DNA from 2 places in the Undibacterium sp. Tian12W genome. Region 1 is predicted to be linked to the other one. Evidence: riboswitches for the same ligand, from Rfam matches in the RefSeq annotation. Region 1 holds a riboswitch; the other holds the start of a gene.

The links. A riboswitch is a leader RNA that binds a small molecule or an ion and turns the genes downstream of it on or off. The one in region 1 is predicted to bind cobalamin.
Region 2: it holds a riboswitch for cobalamin, as region 1 does, so the genes downstream of both, ACO0LI_RS24060 (CoA-acylating methylmalonate-semialdehyde dehydrogenase) here and ACO0LI_RS11130 (TonB-dependent receptor domain-containing protein) in region 1, are expected to answer to the same signal.

The regions. Positions count from the first base shown of each region.
Region 1 is NZ_JBMPPK010000007.1:240,855-248,766, forward strand. It holds gene ACO0LI_RS11105 (diacylglycerol kinase) at 1-351, shown strand, start outside; gene cobT (nicotinate-nucleotide--dimethylbenzimidazole phosphoribosyltransferase) at 669-1,703, shown strand; gene ACO0LI_RS11115 (adenosylcobinamide-GDP ribazoletransferase) at 1,732-2,499, shown strand; gene ACO0LI_RS11120 (histidine phosphatase family protein) at 2,501-3,049, shown strand; gene ACO0LI_RS11125 (PilZ domain-containing protein) at 3,105-3,449, shown strand; cobalamin riboswitch at 3,555-3,792, shown strand; gene ACO0LI_RS11130 (TonB-dependent receptor domain-containing protein) at 3,972-5,867, shown strand; gene ACO0LI_RS11135 (FecCD family ABC transporter permease) at 6,018-7,073, shown strand; gene ACO0LI_RS11140 (ABC transporter ATP-binding protein) at 7,073-7,846, shown strand; gene cobO (cob(I)yrinic acid a,c-diamide adenosyltransferase) at 7,867-7,912, shown strand, end outside.
Region 2 is NZ_JBMPPK010000021.1:72,696-80,607, reverse strand. It holds gene ACO0LI_RS24085 (serine hydrolase domain-containing protein) at 47-1,753, shown strand; gene ACO0LI_RS24080 (hypothetical protein) at 1,898-2,674, opposite strand; gene ACO0LI_RS24075 (putative quinol monooxygenase) at 2,813-3,121, opposite strand; gene ACO0LI_RS24070 (hypothetical protein) at 3,184-3,666, opposite strand; gene ACO0LI_RS24065 (hypothetical protein) at 3,713-4,507, opposite strand; cobalamin riboswitch at 4,608-4,845, shown strand; gene ACO0LI_RS24060 (CoA-acylating methylmalonate-semialdehyde dehydrogenase) at 5,128-6,639, shown strand; gene ACO0LI_RS24055 (acyl-CoA dehydrogenase family protein) at 6,888-7,912, shown strand, end outside.

The sequences.
Region 1 (7,912 bases):
CTGCGCCGTATATTTTCGGCCATCCTGTACTCCATCGATGGCTTGCGCTCTGCCTGGAAAAACGAACATGCCTTCCGTCAGGAGCTGGTGATGGTCGTTAGCGGCGCTGTCATCGCCCTGTTTTTGCCAGTGTCTGCTTTTGAAAAGTTGATGATGATAGCCGTGCTGGTGTTGATACTGGTGGTCGAGCTCATCAATTCAGCGATTGAAGCCGTGGTAGATCGCGTCTCGCTGGAACGCCATACCTTGTCCAAGAACGCCAAGGACTTTGGCAGTGCCGCTGTCTTGCTGACAGTGTTGATAGCGCTGGCAACTTGGGTAGTCATTTTGCTTGACCGTTTTTATTATTGATTATGTCGCAACTGTCAATGCTATTACTGCTATTGATTGCGATCAGGGTAGTGCTGGATTTGTTTTATTTTTTGAATAAAAAAGCTGTTGCATACTTGCATCTCGCGTACTTTTTCCTATATCTGATCGCCGCCGCATTCATGTTGTTGATTGATGGCTTGAACATGTGGGTGATTTTGTCTCTGGCAATTTCTGCTTTTAGCTTGATGCAGTTTGTATGGATGCGAAATAAGAAAATCGATGGAATAGCTAGCCATTAATAAATGATCGTTTAGCACGGTTATTGGAAAAGTGCGTCATTACTTCGAATGCTGTATATGAATAAAAAAATATCTGCGACAAACCATCCTGCACTGGAAGCACAGCTCGCTGCTGCCATCAACAACAAGACCAAGCCTCTGGGCAGTCTTGGCCGTCTTGAGCATCTGGCGGCGCAAATAGGTTTGATACAGCAAAGCACACAGCCGGAATTGCGTGAGCCTGCCATCATCGTGTTTGCTGGTGACCATGGCGTTGTGGCTGAGGGTATTTCTGCTTTTCCTCAGGACGTGACCTGGCAGATGGTTGAGAATTTCCTGGCGAATGGTGCAGCGATCAATGTCTTTGCAAGGCAGAATGGCATCGCTCTGCATGTGGTGGATGCCGGCGTCAATCATGAATTTGGCCCGCGTGAAAAACTCTTAAGCATGAAAGTGGCCGATGGCACACGCAATTTTGCCAAAGAACCGGCAATGACTGCTATTCAATGCCAGGCTGCCATGCAAAATGGTGCTGAGCTAGTCGCTGGCTTGTCCGGCAATGTACTGGGGTTTGGCGAGATGGGTATAGGCAACACCACGGCTGCGGCTGCACTCATGCACAAGCTGACGGGTGTTCCTGTTGCGGATTGCGTAGGTGCAGGCACAGGTTTGTCTGCAGAAGGCATACGCCATAAACAGGCTGTCATTGAAGCTGCGGTGGCCTTGCATGTAAATGTAGAAGAACCTGCAGATGTGCTGGCTACCTTTGGCGGTTTTGAAATTGCGACCATGGTCGGTGCCATGTTGGCGGCGGCAGAGCGCCGCATGGTCTTGCTGATAGATGGCTTCATCGTGACCAGCGCCTTGCTGGTGGCAGCCAGGATGCAGCCAGCAATACTCGATTACTGTGTGTTTTCACATCAGTCTGACGAGAGTGGTCATGCCCGCATGTTGCAGGCCTTGCAGGTCAAACCTGTGCTGCAGCTTGACCTGCGTCTGGGGGAGGGCACTGGGGCCGCGCTGGTTTATCCTATGCTACTGGCTGCGGTCAATTTTCTGAACCAGATGGCGACTTTTGCGTCTGCGCAGGTGAGTGAAAAAAGCAGCGATTGAAATAATTTTTCTCATAGCAGGAGCTGGTTTGCATCAACTACGTTTATTCTTCATCGCCCTGCAGTTCTTTACCCGCATCCCTATACCAGCGTGGGTAGGGTTTGAGCCCGACTGGTTGCGCCAGTCTTCACGCTATTTCCCGGCAACAGGCTGGATCGTGGGGGCAGTGTGTGCAAGTGTCTATGCAACCGCTGCGCAATTGTGGTCACATGCGGTGGCAGCGGTGTTATCTACTATTGCCGGCATCTTGCTGACTGGCGCTTTTCATGAAGATGGTTTTGCTGATGTTTGCGATGGCTTTGGCGGTGGCATGACGCCAGAGCGCGTCTTGGAAATCATGAAGGATTCGCGCGTCGGTGCCTATGGTGCCATAGGTATTTTACTGATGCTGGCCCTGAAGCTGACTTTGCTCATCAGTTTGCCTGCCTCGACAGTAGTACCTGCCTTGCTGCTCGCACACCCCCTCTCGCGGCTGGCTTCATGCAGCCTGATCTGGCTCATGCAATATGCGCGGCATGAAGGCAAGGCCAAACCGCTGGCACAGGAGATGAGTAATGGCGAATTTTTCGTCGCCTGCCTGACGGTGCTTTTGCCGGGCGCAGCGCTGCTGTACTTCTTTCCCTTCCCATTGTATTCGTTGCTGTTGGCCCTTTGCCTGGTGTTATTGCTGACCTGGCGTATGGCGCGTATGTTCCAGCGCAGGATAGGCGGCTTTACCGGTGATTGTCTGGGTGCTACCCAGCAAGTGGCCGAAGTGGCTATCTACCTGGGTTTGCTGGCTTTTCAGGCGGCCTGATATGCGCCTGCATATTCTCCGGCACACCAAACCGCGAATAGCGGAAGGTTTGTGCTATGGACAGACAGATGTTGATGTCTTTGATGCCGACTGTGTTTCACTAGTGCAGAAATTGTCCAGCCAGTTGCAAACAGTTTTGCCAGTATTTTCCAGCCCCTTGCAGCGTTGTGCCAGGCTGGCCAGTTTGTTGAACACAGAACCTGTATTTGATGAACGCTTGCAAGAACTCAATTTCGGTGCATGGGAAATGCAAGCCTGGGATGCGATTCCAAGAACCGACATAGATGCCTGGGCTGCAGCTCCAGCCAGCTACAAGCCCGGTGGCGTTGAATCCGCCATAGACCTGGCACAACGCGTAATAAACTGGCTGAATGATATGCGTGCACTGAATATACCTGAAGCCATTGTTGTTACCCACGCCGGTGTCATACGCATGTTGCTGGTCTGGCGGGCAGGTATGGGGGCAGGGGAACTGGCAGGGCTGGTCTGTGCACAAAACCGCAGTCTTGCCTTTGGTGAATATCAGGAAATACTGGTATTTCATACTTAATGCAGATAGTATTTACGCAAGACTGACAAGTATCCATGTTCCCCATGGTCATCGCATGATAGAACTCAGGAGATCCCCACGCATTACCGTGACCTGGCGTGCAGGTGTTAAATTGCCTGACGGCAAACTGGTTCTTGCCAAGCTGGTCAATATCTCGGCCGAGGGTGTGCTCCTGCATACGACTGAAAACCTGATACCGCAACGCAGTTACCCCATGTTGATAGAAATCCCCGGCATTTTTCAGGAGTCCCAGATTTACAAGGTCAGTTGCAAAGGCACAATCAGGCATGCCATCCTCAGTGGCGAGGTCTATCACGTGGGCATACAACTCTCAGAAATGTCTGAATTGCATACTGAACTGGTGACTGCGTGGATATCCAAGACAGCCCATCTGAGTTGAATTCTGGCCCGACTTGGAGCAAATCTGCTTTGTTTTCAATAAGTTAATAAACTGAGCTGCGTCAGTTTTTAAACCTTCCAAACTTGCGGCTACCCCCATCTGTCTATAGAATGGCGGGGTTTTGGTGCTCGCGGATATATTCATGTCTGCGGTTAAACGGGAAACACTAAGCTCTTGCAAAAGTGTGCTGCCCCCGCAACGGTGTACAAGTTGCTGCGAATTCAGAAGACTTATGTCGTTCACACGCAGCCAGCCATTTTCCAATACCACTGTGCTATGTGCATGGGAAGGTCAGATGGTGATACTTGTCAGCCCGGATACCGGCCAGAATAAGTGAAGCAATACGGACGGGGAACTTTCGTTAAACAGAAACGCATCAATTGCCTTGTTGAGGCATGGTGAAATCCTGACAGTGCAGGCTGCCTGCGTGGCCCTGTTGCTGACGTTAAATTGTCCTTATTGCTTTGTTCAAAGTAGCCTGCGGGGACGTCGGCCACTTGCTCCATTTTTTTCTGAATTATCATGACATCTGCATTCAAACCGCTCGCCCTCGGCCTGGCTATTGCCGCTGCATTCCCATCCACTATCGCTTTTGCGCAAACTGATGTTGCTGGCGCAACTGCTAATGTGGTCATTACCGCTGGCCGTCAGACACAAGCCGCCAAAGATGTACTGGCTGATAACGTCGTCATCACTGCAGAAGACATCGCCAAATCCGGCGCTGCTTCCGTTGTCGATCTTTTGCAACAGCAACGTGGCATAGAAATCGCCCGCAATGGTGGCCCTGGCACGACAGCTTCCGTCTTCATGCGCGGTGGTAACAATGCGCAAAACGTAGTATTGATTGATGGCGTACGCATCGGTTCCTCCACTACTGGTGGCGCTACTTGGTCTTCGATTCCATTGTCACAGATCGACCGTATTGAAGTCGTGTATGGCCCGTTGTCGAGCCTGTATGGTGCTGATGCCATGGGTGGTGTTATTCAGATATTCACTAAAAAGGGTACTGGTGTTATCAGTCCTACCGTATCGGCTGGCTTGGGTAGCTACGGCACGCGTAAATTGCAGGCTGGCATTACTGGTTCTGTTGCCAGTAACCTTAGCCTCAGCCTGAATGCTGCGCATGAAGAGAGTGATGGTTTTTCTGCCAGCAAACCGGGCGCAGGTACATTTACCTATAATCCTGATAAAGACGGTTACAAGATGGACAGCTTCAATGGCCGTCTGGTATGGGAAATCAGCAAGGGTTATGAATTAGGCGCGAGTGTTTTGCACAGCCGTAGTAACGCGCAGTTTGACGCTGGCATTGGCTATGATGATCGCAGTATCTCCACGCTTGAAACAATTGCTGTCTTTGGCCGTGGTAAGTTTACCGATTACTGGTCTGCATCCCTGCAATATGCCAAATCTGCCGATAAGGGATATACCGACGCGTCTTACGGCAAGAGCCAGATCGATACACGTCAGGATAGCCTGAGCTTCCAGAATGACATCCGCATTGGTAAAGATGTATTGCAACTGATCGCTGAAACACGTGAAGAAAATGTTGATTCTGTTTCTGGAGGCATTCCCGTGGCAGGCATCAATGGCACGAAACGTACAACGAATTCTTTTGCTGCCTCTTATGTGTTCAAACAAGATGCACACCTTGCCAGTGCCAGCATACGCAATGACCGTAGCTCACAATACGGTTCCAATACTACAGGTAGCGTAGCGTATGGCTATCGCTTAAGCGATGCCTTGCGTGTCAATGCCAGTTACGGTACAAGCTTCCGCGCACCAACTTACAATGAGTTGTATTACAAGGGTTATGGCGTAGCCACTAACAAGCCAGAAAAAGCAAAGAATGCAGAAATTGGCGTGTATTTTGAACAAGGTAGTACACAGTTTAGCGCTGTCTATTATCAAAACAAGGCTACAGACCTGCTGGTGTATGTTGGTGGTAACGATGCTCAAAATAAACCGTATTGCCCAAGTGGGCCTGAATATGCTTATGGCTGCGCAAGAAATGTTAATAAAGCAACTTTGTCTGGCTTGACAATCGGCGGCACGACCCGTTTTGCTGACCTGACACTGCGCGCTTCTATCGACATCCAGGACCCGAAAGACGACACGGCAAACAAACGCCTGGCACGTCGTGCCAAACAGCACGGTACCTTGGCAGCTGAATATTCTTTTGCAAACGCAAAAGTTGGTGTGGAAACCATTTACTCTGGTGATCGTTATGACGATGCAGCTAATACTAAAGTGCTGGGCTCTTATAACCTGCTGAACCTGTACGCAACCTATGAAGTCGCAAAAAATACGACTGTACTGGCACGCTGGAATAATGCCCTGAACAAGGACTATGAACTGGCAAGAAATTATGCAACAGCCGGTTCCAATGTATTTGTTGGCGTGAACTACGGCTTTAAATAAGTCTGGCATTGATGTGATGCGATGTGATGCGGTGTGGCGGATATGGCTGCATCGCCCATCACATCAGCAAGCTGATAAGCTGATGTGCAGGTCTGTTTTTTTAAAGACGCTGCACATCAAAACCTGTTTTACCTTTGGACCAGACCAATGATGGCGTCTTTTTTTTCTGCACGACAGCGCAAGCAATCCTCCAGGATGGCGGTCGCTCAACGTGCTGGTCTGGTTCTCCCTATTTTATTCACTGCCGCTGTAGGCAGCATATTGATTGCCTGCGTCTGCGGTTCGGTATCCCTGAGTTTTGCTGAGTTATGGCAAGCCTTGCTGGAATTGCTGCGCGGCCCGCCAACGACTTTGCCCGGCAGTCTGCTGGATTTACGCCTGGGCCGTGCGCTGACCGGTTTTGTGACCGGTGCCACGCTGGCACTGGCTGGCGTCATGATGCAGGCGCTATTGCGCAATCCGCTGGCTGACCCGTATGTCCTCGGCATATCCGGTGGCGCATCTGTTGGTGCGCTGGCGACTATCTTGTTTTTCGGTGCATTCTGGCTCGTGGATGTGGCTGCCTTTGCCGGTGCGATTACCGTTGCGCTGTTGCTGTTTGGCCTGGCTTACCGCGACTTGCGCGGTGCGGGTAGTACCGATGGCAGCGCACCTATCCTGTTGCTGACTGGTGTCATCGTCGCCACTGGTTGTGGTGCCATCATCACTCTCATGCTGTCGATCGCGCCAGACAGCCGCTTGCGCGGCATGGTGTTCTGGATGATAGGTGATCTGTCGAATACCCAGTCACGTTATCTGCCCTGGTTGATACTTGGTGCCATATTAATGTTTGTCATGCGCAATGCGCGTTCGATTAATGTCGCAGCCATGTATGCCGACAATGCCAGCACCTTGGGTGTCAATATTGGTCGTTTGCGGCAACTGCTGTTTTTAAGTTCCGCCTTGTTGACCGCGAGTGCAGTCAGCAATGCAGGCAGCATAGGTTTTGTTGGCCTCATCATGCCGCATATCTGCCGCTTCGCCTGGGGCCCTGATCATCGTTTGCTGATACCCGCTGCGACGCTGGCTGGCGGCTGTTTCCTGGTGTTGGCAGATACAGTGGCCCGTACCGTGGTCGCGCCACAGCAGTTGCCAGTAGGCGTCATTACTGCCCTGGTAGGTGTGCCGATGTTCCTGCTGCAATTGCATCAGTTGCGGAGGCGTTGATGGATATCCGCAACCTGAATTTATCGGTAGGCAAGCGCGTGCTGGTACGTGAACTCAACTGGCAAATACAGCCAGGTGAGTGCTGGTGCATCATAGGTCGCAATGGTGCCGGCAAAAGCACCTTGCTGCGCACTTTGGCTGGCTTGCGTCCCATAGAAAGTGGCCAGGTCTATTTGCGTGATAAACCTCTGCAAGACTGGGCATTGACGGCGCTGGCCCGTGAGCGTTCATTTTTACCGCAGGGCAGGGTAGATGCCTTCGGCTATTCTGCGCTGGATACAGTACTCAGTGCCCGTCATCCTTACCAGAATTCGCATTACTGGGAAAATAATGACGACATGGATCTTGCTATGGCTTCCCTGCGTGAAATGGATGTCGCTGACATGGCAGAGCGCGACGTGCGCAGCCTGTCTGGCGGCGAAAGACAGCGCGTAGCGATTGCCGCCTTGCTGGCCCAGGATGCGAAGTGGATGTTGCTGGATGAGCCAGCCAATGCACTTGATCTCGGGCACCAGGTCAGCGTCATGCAACTGTTTGCCAGCTTGTGCAGCAAAGCAGATGCGCTGCAAAACAAGGCTGTCGTCATGGTCAGTCATGATCTCAATATGGCCTATCGCATTGCCACTCATGCGCTGTTGCTGATGGGTGATGGTAGCTGGCAAGCCGGGCCAGCAGATGACATATTCAGTGCCTCCCAGCTCAGTATCTGTCTGGGGCACCCAATAGAGCGCTTCACCCATGGCGGGCAAACCATATTCCTGCCGCAAAACTAAAAATAACGCGAAACCACACCATGACAAGTGCATTGCCTCCCAAGCCAGATACCGAGACCGATAACA
Region 2 (7,912 bases), on a different contig from region 1:
TCAGTATGCTGTAGTTTATCCATCAACCCCGCCACGGACATCCATCATGCGCGCATACCGTCAGCCAGTACCATCCCGTGCAACTACAAAATCCATCGCATTGCTTGGCCTGATTGCCTTTTCTTTTGCCAGCTCCAGTGTCTATGCAAGGGCGGCGGCCCTGCCTGCCGTAAAGTCGCTTGCAGGGCAATGTGATGCCATCCTGCAAGGGGTGTCTGATACTGGACCAGGCACCGTGATACTTGCCGCGCGCAAAGGTGAGCTCATTTGTACTTCGGCACGCGGCATGGCTGACATCGAATTAGGCCTGGCATTGAAGCCTGAGCAAAAATTCCGGATAGGCTCCATCACCAAGCAGTTCACCGCCGTTGCACTATTAAAATTGGTAGATCAAGGCAAAGCCAGGCTGGACGACCCCTTATCCAAGTACCTGAGTGATTTTCCTGATGGCAGCAAAATCACCTTGCTGCAGTTACTCAATCACACCGCTGGCGTAGGCGAACTCACCAGCACCCCAAAATTTGGAGAGACGACGCAAAGGATAGACACCAACAGCAAAGACCTGGTCAAATCGATCAGCGCCTTACCAGCAGACTTTGCCCCAGGCACTTCATGGAAATACTCCAATTCTGGTTATATCCTGTTGAGTTCCGTGATCGAAAAAATCACTGGTAAAAGCTGGAATCTCGCCCTGGATGAATTAATCTTCAAACCACTCAATCTCAAGGATACTGGCTGGGAAAACCCGGAACAAGTCTGGCCTGGCCTGGTGCGTGGCTACCAGAAAAATGCCCAGGGCGGCTATGCTCCTGCCAGTCCTATCAGCATGACCGTACCACAAGGTGCAGGTGCACTGATTTCCACGGTCAATGACTTGTGGCGCTGGAACGAAGCCCTGCATGGCGGACGCCTGTTGTCGGCAGCATCGTATCAGCAAATGACAACGCCACAAGGTACAGCGATAAAAGGCCGCTATGGTTTCGGCATAGTTAGTAATCAGGTGCGCGGTCATTCTGCCTTTTGGCATAATGGCGGCATTAATGGCTTCGTTTCTGGTCTGACGTACATACCAGAAAGCGGCACCACGGTCGTGCAACTGAATAACCTCGAGGGTCCACCCGGCCCTTATCTGATGCAATTGGCCGCGCAGGTCATCGGCGACCCCTTTGTTGTCCTCACGCGTGAAAAATGGACCGAAGAGAACATGAAAAATGCGCAAGGCATCTACACCAAAGATGGCGTGACGCGCACCATCAAATTCCAGGATGGCAAACTCTACTCCCGACGCCAGGGCGGGAAAGACTTGGCACTCATCACAGCGACACAAGAGCGACTCGGCTTTGACATAGATCCACTCAACTGGATGGAATTGGTACGTGACGGGCAAAGAAAAGTCACCGCTCTCAACTTTTACCCGCAAGGCAGCTCGGCAAGTGAACTCTGGGCACGCCAGGGTGACCTACCAGCAGAAACAGCTGCCCCCACACTAAATGAAACACAGCTCGCACGACTCGTCGGTTCATACACCAGCCCAGCGTTCAGTGTCGACATCAGGCGCACCGCCAAGGGCGGGCTGGAAGTCCAGGCCAAAGGCCAACCCAGTGCCGAGATTGTGGCTACCGATGTCAATAAATTCAAGCTCACCGTGGTTGATGCAAACCTGGAATTTGATGCACAAGGGCCGCTCGCAGAAAATGTTGTTTTGCGCCAGGGTGGGCAAGAAATAAAAATGCAGCGCGTCAGCGAGAAATAGGTTTGCACTGAAACTGCGCAAGATTGTTGAGGACGATTGTCGCGACGGATGATAAAGAGTATCGGAATTGTTATTAAAGTTAAAGCGGTGTCTTCAGTAACTGTCTGACATCGCTTTAAACTCATAAAAGACATTCAGTTTCAGCTAATCCAGTTTTTTTATTTCTCCCTGAGTGTCCAGGCCAAACGACACCAAGAGTTCCATTCGATCAGGGTGATGTTTTTGCAAGTAATCAATATTCCCATATCCTGCTGGTGCAGAAATATTCTGGATATTCATTTTATTCATTACACCGACTGTTGCAACCCATACCCGTTTGTAAAAGACAGGTTCATGCCCTAGCCTGGTTATATACTCATTCACATTTATTTTCTTAAAAAACTGCCGCTGTTCAGACAATAATAGATTGGAACCCTCATATCGTAATTTATCACTACCCAAATACGCTATTTGCTCCGCGGACGCTTTCCCAGCTAAAGAAAGCGCCAAATAGTCCTCATACTTTTTATTCATTTCCCTGATAGTCCATTGCTCCGCACTACCATGCCAGATAACCAATGCGGAAGGCCTGATTATTTTTGTTTTTGCTGCGGTAAATACATAGTTTGCGCATGAAGACATGCACAAACTAGGCACTTCGACCTCAATCTGATTGTCGTATACCCAATGTCCAAAGATGATGCCGAAGTGTGCATCACCTCCCTGGGAATTAATGTATAGGCGCTCTATTTTTTTATCCGCCGCAGCAGAAATAAAGTCATTGACCGTTTCATCAATAACACCAAAATAAAGACCAACATTATCTATAAAATAGAATTTTGCAGGCGTCCTGCTTTTTTCAGGTTTGGATTCATCAGCCATTGCACTAATTGATAATGCGGCCATTATCAGCGCAACCACGGTCTGTTTATATGTCTTCATGCAATTGGAATTCAAATTAATTTTTTGAGGTAAGTCTGTTTGGTGTCTCAATATATATCTCCTGCAGGAAGGCGATATTTCATCTTAAAGTACAGATTAAAATTATGAGTTCTAGCTATGTTAATACGATCGTCAAAATCAGGAATTCTTCACCCACATCGGCGTCAACGCCGTCACCTGCGGCGGGCCAGATAACAAAGGTTCGACATCGACCAGATAAGCAGCATAACTGGCTGTCTGCAAAAATGCCTGTGAGGCTTCTGCGCTGCTGTATTGCTGAAACGCACAGATCACGTCCGGATCAGCATTGTCAAAGCAATAGAAATAGGCCAGGTGGCCAGGATTAGCTGCAACAGCCGGGGCCATATGTTTTTCCCAGACAGCGCGCACTTCGTCGCGTTTTCTTGGCTGGGTTTTGTGTTTAATGATAACGGCAAAAGTGTTCATAGAGCTTTCAGTCCTGTGTTTGCATTAATTGTTTATATAAGGTACTCGCTAAAACTGTTGTGCTAAACCTCAGCAAGGATCACATATTTTCTAAATTCATTTTTCAGTGCCAATACATGAGCTGCAAATTGCGCTTCAGTATAGTTAACTTCATCCAGCCATCGCCAGTAGCTGACAGTCAACTCTCCATCATCAATGCCTATTGCAACATCAGGGTTTTCGAGATCAACGACCTGCACAGCACATAATCTCAACTGGCGCACGATTCGCTGAGGATTTGGCAGAGACTCCGCAACAATTTTTCTGGCGCAGATATCAAATGAGTTGTCTTGCCCATCAATTTCAACTATTTTTTTACTAACGATGACGATTTCCCCACCCTCTTCTTTTGCTCTTTCAAAGTAGTGCAAGAGCAGATTTGTTTGTGCTATTTTCTTGTGTGCCAACGAGAGCAACTTCAGTATCAGAGCAAGCTCAGCAATGATTTTTTCATGATCATCACTGGCCGCCAAAGTCAGGAGAGTTGCTGTATTCTTCAGTCTCATTAAAAATTCTCGTTTAAGCGCACCAAGCTGGCTGGAAGTAAAAGCCTTATTGAGGTTCAGGAGGAATCTGGTTCAAGGTGACAATTTTTCCTGCACTATCCAGACCAAATACAATAGGCTCGCCACCAGACTGTATGTTTGCAATCAGATTTCTCTTCAAATAATTTGCTGATGCATAGTCGAGGTTCGCTTCTACATTCTTTATACCCATTTTATTCATCAACTCTATCGTCGCAGTCCAGCCATCGACTTTATACCAAATCGGTTCCTGGCCTAGCCGGGTTATATATTCATCTATTCCTAATTGAGAAAATAATTCAGCTTGCATAAGCCTGATTTTTTTTGCGCTTTCATATTTGATTTGATTATTGGTTAAGAATTCCTTTTCACTTGAAGTCAAGGCATTGTCACCAGTCTTGGTCTTGGCAAGCAGAGCATCGTAATAAGCGATTCCTTCGCGAACATCTTTTTGCTCTATGCCTCCATGCCAGATTACCAGTGCTCCGCGCTCTATGATTTTTCTGTTTGCAGCGGGAAAGACATAGTTTGCACATGCAGACATGCACAGGGTCCGGACTCTTAAATCCAGGCCATGCTCACGAACCCAGTGCCCCAGTTTCAAAGCAGAAAAAATTTCTCCACCAGTCGAAAAAATGATCATGCTTTTCGCCTGAGTATCTTTATTCTTCTCAAGAAAATCATCAACGGACTTTCCATTTATTTGCCCAACAAAGATGAGCTCATTTTCTGAAGCATTTCCAGGCCCCGTTTTACCTGAAGCCTCCCAAGCTTCAGACACCAGGGCCCATGACAACAAGACACAAGCAAAAAGTAACCGCATTCAGCTCTCCATGTGATCAATATCAAAATAACAAAACCAATTTTAACTTCATCTTGAATTTTTTTCACCAATTAACGTTTACGTTAACGTCAATTCTTGTGCTATTCTAAAAATAACAGGTGCACACCCCAATCTCTTGGGCTGTGTTAAACGGGAAAGTGGTCGTCCTGGTCGCTGTCACTAGCAAGTGACGGTAGGTATCAAGACCCAAGCCCCTGCTGCCTCCGCAACGGTAAGCAAGTGCGGTTACATCATCCACGCCACTGGTCATGCATGACTGGGAAGGCGATGTAACAAGACTTGCAAGCCCGGATACCGGCCTGTTGATCGCTGAGAAAAACATTGCGGAAGGCGGTGTTTGGGATATGGCATGGCACGCCTGATGGCGGGCGGATGCTAGTCTTCAATACTGTTCTTTCACTGTTTTTCCAAGGTCTGGTCACGTACGGAAGGTGCGTGGCGGGTGTGCGTCCACACGGCGTATGCCCATGGTCAGGATGGTTGCTGCGGCAGGTTTCTGCAGGTGGCGGCTGTCTTGTTTTCAGGCATCAGTGCGGCTGTTGTTGCGGGCATGGCCCGCCGTCTGTCCGTGCGCAATCAAGAAAGTACAGGAAATCATCATGGCAACTCTTACCCAGGTTCCCAACGTCAAACTGCTCATCAACGGCGAACTGATAGACTCCAAATCCACGCAATGGCGCAATGTGATCAACCCGGCCACGCAACAGGTGCTGGCCCATGTGCCATTTACCACGCCAGATGAAATGCAGGCCGCAGTCGATGCTGCCAAGGCCGCGTTCAAGACCTGGCGCAAGACAGCGATAGGCACACGCGCCCGCATCTTTTTGAAATACCAGCAACTGATACGTGAAAACATGGCCGAGCTGGCAGCGTTGCTGACAGCCGAACAGGGCAAGACCCTGGCCGATGCTGAAGGCGATATCTTCCGTGGTTTGGAAGTGGTTGAGCATGCGGCAAATATCGGCAACCTGCAAATGGGCGAGATTGCCAATAACGTCGCCAGCGGTGTCGATACCTATACCCTGAACCAGCCGCTGGGCGTGTGCGCTGGCATCACCCCTTTCAACTTCCCGGCGATGATACCGCTGTGGATGTTCCCTATGGCGATTGCATGCGGTAATACCTTCATCCTGAAACCGTCCGAGCAAGACCCCATGGTCACCATGCGTCTGGCTGAACTGGCCATGCAGGCTGGCATACCGCCTGGCGTGCTGAATGTGGTGCATGGTGGCGAAGACATCGTCAATGCGATTTGCGACCACCCTGATATCAAGGCGGTGTCCTTCGTAGGCTCTACCCGCGTAGGTACGCATGTGTATAACCGCGCGACACTGGCGGGCAAACGTGCGCAATGCATGATGGGTGCCAAGAACCACGCCATCGTCCTGCCAGATGCAAATAAAGAACAAACCCTGAACAACCTTGCCGGTGCTGCCTTTGGTGCTGCTGGCCAGCGTTGCATGGCCTTGTCCGTGGTGATACTGGTTGGTGAAGCCAATCAATGGGTGCCAGACTTGCTGGACCGCGCCCGCAGCCTCAAGATCAATGCGGGTGCTGAAGCCAATACCGACATAGGCCCGGTCATTTCCTGCACCGCCAAAGAACGGGTAGAAAGCCTGATCGCGCAAGGTATTGCTGAAGGTGCGACACTGGTGCTGGATGGCCGCGCACCGCAAGTGCCAGGCTATGAACATGGCAACTTCGTTGGCCCTACTGTGTTCACCGGCGTCAAACCCGGCATGCGTGTGTATGAAGAAGAAATCTTTGGCCCGGTATTGTGCATCATGCAGGCAGATACGCTGGCCGACGCTATCGCCATCATCAACGCCAACCCTAACGGCAATGGCACGGCACTGTTCACCCAGTCTGGCGCTGCTGCACGTACCTTTGAAGAAGATATCGACGTAGGCCAGATCGGCATCAACGTGCCTATTCCTGTGCCTGTGCCGCTGTTTTCATTTACCGGTTCACGTGCATCCAAACTCGGTGACCTGGGACCTTATGGCAAGCAGGTCATACAGTTCTACACCCAGACCAAGACCATCACGGCACGCTGGTTTGATGACAGCGTCAGCGCTGGCAAGGTGAATACGACCATCTCGCTGAAATAAGGGGAGGCATCCTAGCCACGGTAGTTGGACAAGTGCAAGTGTGCATTTTTCCAGTTTCCTGGCTAGGCGTGACGACGACGCAGACTAGCGTCTGCTAGGAGGAACAACAACGGCAGGGAGCTGGAAAAGTGTGCAATTGCACTTGTAGCGCTCTCAGCATGTCACACCTTATTGAAAGCGAACAATGGTTAATACACTACTTCATCTATTGACTGCCAATAGCGGTCAACTACCGGGGCTAGGATAATATGGATTTCGAATTGAACGAAGACCAGCGCGCCTACCAGCAATCTGCCCGCAGCTTCGCCGCCCATGAAATGACGGCGCAAGCCGCGCATTGGGATGCCACTTCCCACTTCCCGCTGGACGTCATCGCCCATGCCGGGGAGCTGGGATTTTGCGGGCTGTATGTGCCAGAAGAACTGGGCGGGCTGGGACTGACGCGGCTGGATGCAGCCATCGTGTTTGAAGAGCTGGCCCGCGCCTGCCCTTCGACCACGGCTTATATCACGATACACAATATGGCGAGCTGGATGATAGCTAATTGGGGCACGCCAGAAGTGCAGCAAGAATGGGTGCCCAAACTGGCCGCTGGTAAAAAACTGGCTTCATATTGCCTGACCGAAGCTGGCTCGGGTTCTGACGCGGCATCACTACGCACCAGCGCCCGCCTCGATGGTGACAGCTATACCCTCAACGGTAGCAAAGCCTTTATCTCGGGCGCAGGTGCCACCAATATGCTGGTCGTCATGGCGCGCACGGGGGGTGATGGTGCAGGCGGTATCTCTGCCTTTGCCGTACCGGCAGATTTGCCCGGCATTAGCTATGGCAAGAAAGAAGACAAGATGGGCTGGAACAGCCAGCCCACCCGTACCGTCAATTTTGACCAGGTACGCATACCACGCAGCCACTTGCTGGGTGAAGAAGGCGAAGGCTTTCGCATTGCCATGCGTGGTCTGGACGGTGGCCGCATCAACATCGCCACCTGCTCCATCGGTGCGGCGCAGTCAGCACTCAATAGCGCGCAAGCGTATATGAATGAGCGCATGCAGTTCCAGAAAAAACTGTCTGACTTCCAGGTACTGCAATTCAAGCTGGCCGACATGCAAACCGAGCTGGTGGCTGCCCGCCAGATGGTGCGTCTCGCCGCCAGCAAGCTAGACAGCAAGGCAGACAATGCCTCAGTGTATTGCGCCATGGCCAAGCGCCTGGCAACCGACACTGGCTTTACCGTCTGCAATGAAGCCCTGCAAATCCACGGCGGTTATGGCTA